3 regions of the Pedobacter sp. MR22-3 genome follow, and region 1 is predicted to be linked to each of the others. Evidence: riboswitches for the same ligand, from Rfam matches in the RefSeq annotation. Region 1 holds a riboswitch; each other region holds the start of a gene.
The links. A riboswitch is a leader RNA that binds a small molecule or an ion and turns the genes downstream of it on or off. The one in region 1 is predicted to bind cobalamin.
Positions count from the first base shown of each region.

Region 2: it holds a riboswitch for cobalamin, as region 1 does, so the genes downstream of both, OQ267_RS18695 (TonB-dependent receptor plug domain-containing protein) here and metE (5-methyltetrahydropteroyltriglutamate--homocysteine S-methyltransferase) in region 1, are expected to answer to the same signal.
Region 3: it holds a riboswitch for cobalamin, as region 1 does, so the genes downstream of both, OQ267_RS00195 (epoxyqueuosine reductase QueH) here and metE (5-methyltetrahydropteroyltriglutamate--homocysteine S-methyltransferase) in region 1, are expected to answer to the same signal.

Region 1 covers NZ_JAPIVF010000001.1:533,865-536,066, reverse strand. The annotation lists gene OQ267_RS02405 (M14 metallopeptidase family protein) at 1-305, opposite strand, end outside; cobalamin riboswitch at 524-728, shown strand; gene metE (5-methyltetrahydropteroyltriglutamate--homocysteine S-methyltransferase) at 928-2,202, shown strand, end outside.
Region 2 covers NZ_JAPIVF010000007.1:168,850-171,051, forward strand. The annotation lists gene OQ267_RS18695 (TonB-dependent receptor plug domain-containing protein) at 1-1,349, opposite strand, end outside; cobalamin riboswitch at 1,446-1,636, opposite strand; gene OQ267_RS18700 (polyphosphate kinase 2 family protein) at 1,710-2,202, opposite strand, start outside.
Region 3 covers NZ_JAPIVF010000001.1:49,049-51,250, reverse strand. The annotation lists gene OQ267_RS00200 (hypothetical protein) at 1-674, opposite strand, end outside; gene OQ267_RS00195 (epoxyqueuosine reductase QueH) at 661-1,308, opposite strand; cobalamin riboswitch at 1,498-1,687, opposite strand; gene OQ267_RS00190 (alkene reductase) at 1,740-2,202, opposite strand, start outside.

The DNA of each region.
Region 1 (2,202 bases):
ATTTCTGCAAGGGCAAGCTGTTGCGAAATTTCTTTGTAACGATCCAGCTTTTGAAGGTTCTCAGGTGAAGAAACAATCAGCATATACTGATTTCTTCCCTCTTCAGTTTTGCCAATATCAACCAGTTTCACACGCTTAGATGTTTCAGCTAATTTTTTAAAGTAAGCCTCGGTTTGCGTATAGGTAGCCAATTGGTAATTATCGCCGATATCAAAGCCAAAATGTGATTTTGGAGAAGGTACTTCCTGCGCAAAAGCACTGCCGTTTACGATTAGAAAAGCCAGTAATAGCTTTCTAAATTGCATTTTAATCATAGTTTAGGTTGGTTTGTTGGATACTCAAATATAATAGCGAAAAGAATGTAAAAACAGAGTGCCGTAAATTTGTTACACGACATCTTTTACCAAAAAATAGCTAAGTTTTTTTGACTTTTATATTTTGAAAACAGAATAATATTTGTTTCCTGTTACAATTACTGCGTGTTAATAAATACATTTGTATTGATGCAAGTTCTTAACTTTATTTTTCATCAACCGATATCGGTTTTACTTAGCTGTAGATTAAAAGGGAATCGTGTGCAAATCACGAGCTGTCGCGCAACTGTAAATTCTGTCTTTTAAAATAAAGACAACGGTTTTATCAATAATGCCACTGTTCTGTTTTTCGGGATGGGAAGGCGATAAAACCGGGAATAAGTCAGGAGACCTGCCAGATATCGAATTGACGGTGCTTTCGCGTAAAAAAGCAACAGGTCAGGTCTGATAGGTTCACAATAAAATTAACCATTTTATTAAAATTTGCTTTAAGCTTTTTGCTGATGAGTGGGTTTTGTATGCCCCTGCCTTTCCTTTTCATTTTTTACAGAAATCATTATAGAATATTGCTTGAGGGCTTTTAAACGATTTATTTACTTAATCTTTAAAAGAAATGCTAACGCAAAATCTAGGCTATCCGCGAATTGGTAGCTACCGCGAATTAAAGAAAATCTGCGAAAATTACTGGGCAGGTAAAACGGGCTACAAAAATGTACTTCAGGTAGGAAAAAACATCCGCCACGAGAACTGGAAACTTCAGCAGGAAACCGGAATTAACCTCATTCCTTCGAATGATTTCTCTTTCTATGATCATGTGCTGGATCATTCGTTAACTTTTGGTGCCATTCCGAAGAGGTATAACGAAGTGATTTTAAAAAAGGGAAACACTGAGCTGGATCTCTATTTCGCCATGGCCAGGGGCTATCAGAAAGATGGGCTGGATGTGGTTGCTATGGAAATGACCAAATGGTTCGACACCAACTACCATTATATTGTTCCTGAATTTCATAAAGACCAACCTTTCAAACTTCTCTCCACCAAAATAATTGATGAATTTTATGAGGCCAAGCAACTGGGGATCATCACAAAACCGGTTTTAATTGGCCCGGTTACTTACCTTTTGTTGGGTAAAGAAAAAGAAAGTGGTTTCGAAAAGATTGACTTAATTAAAAACCTGCTTCCTGTTTATCTGGAAATTTTAGCCCGTTTGGATGCTTTGGATGTTGAATATATTCAATTTGATGAACCTTTTCTGGCTTTAGATTTATCAGAAAAGGAACAGAAAGCATATGAATATGCCTATAAGGAAATTCGGAAAGCCTTTCCAAGAATCAAGCTGGTTCTTGCAACCTACTTTGAAGGTCTTGGTAATAACCTGGCGTTAACCACATCACTTCCGGTAAATGTTTTACATATAGATTTGGTAAGGGCTGAAAATCAACTGGCTGATGTATTGCCTCAACTTAAAGAAAATACCATCCTTTCTTTAGGTGTTGTAGATGGTAGAAACATCTGGAAAAACGATTTTGAACATTCCATCGCTATGATTAATCAAGCTATTGAGAAAATAGGCACAGAACGTGTCTGGATTGCACCATCATGTTCTTTAATCCATGCTCCGGTTGATTTGGAAAATGAGACCAATGAAGAAAATTTAACTGCTGAGGTAAAACAATGGCTGGCTTTTGCTAAACAGAAAGTAACCGAAATTGTAACCCTGAAAAAGCTGATCTTGAACGAAGGCCCTGCATCTACCCTGCAAAAACTAGAGGAAAACAAAAATGCTTTAAACAACAGAAAAACATCTACCTCTATCCATAATCCTATAGTAAAAGAACGCGTAGCCAATTTAAAGGCTGAAGATTCAGAACGTAAAAGTCATTTTTCT
Region 2 (2,202 bases), on a different contig from region 1:
CTGAAGTTTGCGCCTGCTTCGTAATTCTGTGATTTTTCAGGTTTCAGGTCTAAATTTGCGCTATACTGCCCGAACAGCATATTGAGCGTTGGAATTTTAAATGCCGTTGAAACGGTTCCAAATAATTTAATTTCTTTGATGATGTTGATGCTCGGGGTAATGGTATAGGTATAGTTTTCGCCATATTGTTCATGTTTATTGTAACGTCCGCCAACTTCCAGGTTAAAAACACTCAAATCATGTAAAAACAAAGAGCCATACGCGGCAAAAATGTGGGTTTCAGGGCGGTTGGCACCAGAAGTTAAATGCATTTCCCTGTTTTCTATTCCGGCCAACAGATTTAATTTCTCACCCAGCTTCTGGTTGTAAAATAAATCAATCAGGCTGATACTGCCTGAACCCATGCTGGTGTAAGGAAACCCACTAAAGCTGCTTAAAGTATTATTGGAGGTGTTCTGATAGCTGTAGTTCAGGTTAATTTTACCGGAGCCAAAATCGTATTTGGTATTCAGTCCGCCGCTGAAGTTTTTAAGGGTGGTGTTATTTGCGGCTAATCCATCAGCAAAAGCACCCTCGTCAATTTTGTAATTTCCTCTGTAATAACGTATAAATGGATTAACAGAGAAATGCTTATCCAGCTGAATACCAAAATTTGCACTTACCCCATCCGTTTTATAACCATCCTTGTCAAATTCAGTATTGTTTCCTGCAGGGTTAGCCGCTTCTGAGATGCCATCACTTTTTTGGTGTGTATAATTTACATTATAAGTAAACCCGTCAACGGCACCGTTTAAACCAATCGTTCCTTTATAGGTTTCATAACTTCCGGCACTGGCTACGCCATAAACCGTATTCCCTTTGGGGCCACCCTTTTTAGTTACAATATTGATGACTCCGGCAATGGCGTCAGAACCATAAATTGTAGACTGGCCACCTCTTAGAATTTCAATATGATCGATCTGATCAATGGAAAATAAACGTAAATCAAAGGCACCGCCGTTTCCTGAAGGATCATTCTGCACGATACCATCAATCAGCACCACCGCATAGGCACTTCCTGCCCCTCTGAAAAATACCGATTTGTTTAATCCCGGGTTACTTCCTGAACCGGCTACAATGACACCTGCCTGTTCGCTGATTAATTCAGGGAGTGATTTGCCATTGCTGCGGTCTAAAGTTTCGCGACTGATAATGCTGACCACTTTACCTGTTTGTGATTGTTTCTGATCGTTTTTAGTTGCAGAAATAACCACATCCTTTAGTTTTAAGGTGTCCTGGGCATTGGCTTGGCCAATACCAAATTGCACAAGGCCAATGCCTGCTGCAATTAAGAATTTTGTTTTGTTCATTTGATTGTGAGTTTTGCCCACAGCCAACAGATAGAAAAGGAAATGAAAATACGAAACCGTTAAGTACTCCAATCCTAGCTTCAATCCCCGAAAGCTATGAAATTATATACTTGTGGCAGGTCTTCTGACTTACTCCCGGTTATTTAGCCTTCCCATTCAGTTAAAAACAGTGGCATAGAATTAAAAACCGTTACAGAGCTTACAGCTGCGGGACAGTTGCAGAATTACACTGCATTCCCTTTTAATTCCGGCACAAAACGCCGGAAACCAAAAGCGCTGCAAAAGTAGTAAAATAAAGCTATTCGTAAAACAGTAAAATTGAGGCTGATTAATTCTTATAAGTGTTCAATGGTTAGTTCACTATTCGGCCATTAAAATCGATTTCGTTTCAGCTAATTTAGCTTTTTCTTCTTCGCTTACTGTTGGGAAATCAAGGTTCAGTTTTTTCAGCTTGTCTAAAATGATTTCACTGATGGCTAAGCGGGCAAACCATTTTTTATCAGCCGGAATAATATGCCAGGGCGCACTTTCCGTACTGGTTTCATTAATGGCTTCCTGGTAAGCAGACATGTAATCATCCCAGTGCCCTCTTTCTTTAATATCGCCGGATGAAAATTTCCAGTTCTTAGTCGGATCTTCGATCCTTTCGAGGAAGCGTTGTTTCTGCTCGGCTTTACCTACGTTTAAGAAAAATTTCAAGATGACTGTTCCGTTAGCACAAAGGTGTGACTCGAAATTACGGATACTTTCATAACGTTTTTTCCAGAAGTCTTTATTTACTTTTTTCACCTCTTCCATGCCAGGGATTTTCTCATTCAGGATATACTCCGGATGGACTTTACAAGCCAGTACA
Region 3 (2,202 bases), 480 kb from region 1:
ATGGCCTTTTTACAGCGCAGCTGCATGTTCATGGCGGCGTACAGCCTATCAAAAATATGTGAAGGTGATCCGCCTTCTGATAGTGCACTTGCAGGGAAAAGTTCCCGGTGGCCTCCCGCATTTATTACCCAAGAGATATAGGTCTGGATATCGCCGGCCGTTTTCATCGCTTTATAGCTTCCAAAGGAAACGTATTTGTGTGCCCTGGCCATGTTCCCATACCGCGATAGTTCAGGCTGATTTTCCACTAGCCAACCTGCAAAGGCAACAGGATCCGCACTGGCATTTTCCCATGTCCATCCGTCGCCCATTCCAGGGCCAAGATAGACCTTTTCCATAAGGTCCCAGTGATGCTTCGGATGCCTTCCGAAATAGCTTGATAGGAATAGCAGCCAACAAGCTTCTCCTGTATCCCTGCGAAGGTTGCAGGCAAAAGCGAGGGCAAGGGGATCAAAGCCGGCAATGTCCGGGCTTCCCTTCTTCAAGGCGGGTGTACTGCGCCCGGTTTCAAAAATGCCGACAAAGGAATTGGCAATACCAGCCACAAGGGATGAAAAATAATCCATCCGCTCCAAATGGGAAATAAGGGGCAGCTTCGGATTGTCCTGACCAAAGCTTGCCAGTTTTTCGCGGACATCCTCCTTTTGGACGGCACAGACGCTAGTCTCTACCATAGTATTTTTCACCCAGCTTTATCTTTTCCCTTCCGTTCTCCAACCTCCATTTGTTGGTGTCCCTGAGCGAATACGCACATCCGCAGTATTCCTGCATATAGAATTCCTCAGCCTTGCTGATTTCCAGCATGCGTGAGGATCCCCCTGCCTTGCGCCAGTTATAGGTCCAATAAGTGATACCTTCATAGTGGAATGCCGCCCTGATGCCCGAACCGTTGATCTGCTCCATGTTTTTCCAGCGCGATATGCCCAGCGAACTTGAGATCACATCAAAGCCGTTTTCAAAGGCGTAAAGGGCCGTGCGCTCAAAGCGCATGTCAAAGCACATCGTGCAGCGTATCCCGCGTTCAGGTTCCATGTCCATCCCCTTTGCTCTTTCAAACCAGTTGTCCACGTCATAGTCCGCATCGATGAAGGGGATATTGTGCTTCTTCGCAAAGCGGATATTCTCTTGCTTGCGCAGTTCGTACTCTTTTTTTGGGTGGATGTTGGGATTGTGGAAGAAGATGCTGAAATCTATTTCGGATGCAATGATGGCCTCCATCACCTCTCCCGAACAGGGTGCGCAGCAGGAATGCAGCAGCAGTTTTTTTCCGCCATGCGGCAGTTCCAATTTTTCTCTTTTAAAGCTCATTTCAAACGTTTTTTTGACCAACGGGTCCAAAATTTTATTTACAGTTGCCGGCCGGCTTATTAACGCAATGCCGCTGGAGAGAAGATCTTGGAAAAAAATAGGAAAAGGCGGGGCCACACGAATCACACAGGGAAATGTACCACATAGGAAACAACCACCTTTCAGACCAAAAGCTTCAGACCGCGAAAGCATCGTCCATTCGGAACAGGCAGGTCTCCTGGCTTGTAACAGTTCTCATCACCCTTCCCATTCATATTAGAACAGTGGATATGCTTAATGAAAACCTTGTTTGTTACTTACAGTTGCGCGACAGCTCGTGATTTGCACACGATTCCCTATTAATCTGCAGTTAAGCAAAACCTTTCCGATTGATGTTATGCAAAGAACAGCGACGTAAGGTAAAAAAAAATCAAGAATTATAGACCTAATTTTTATCCGTTCCAAAATGGATAATCAATATACCCCTGTTCCCCGCCCCCGAACATGGTTGCCCTGTCTGGCTTGCCTAGCGCGGCATTTTTTTCAAAGCGCTCGGGCAGGTCGGGGTTGGCGATGTACAAGTTCCCAAAGGAAACAAGTGCCGCAATACCTTTTTCAAGTTCAGATTCGGCGGAATCCCTATCATAGCCTCCATTTGCAATAACCCTCTGGCGGATCTTCCTGCCAAAGAACGCAATCTCGTCTTCACAGACATAATGTTCAGGTGAAGGGAAATGTGGGCTGCGCCGCATGAGTTCCACATAGGCAAAATCCAGTTTGTTCAGTTCTTCGATCAGGTGGGTATAGCTAGCTACGGGGTCCTCCAATACGATATCGCCATAGGGATGGAATGGGGATATTTTAATGCCCACTTTTTCACCTCCTGCTACACTGATCAATTCCTGCATCACCTCC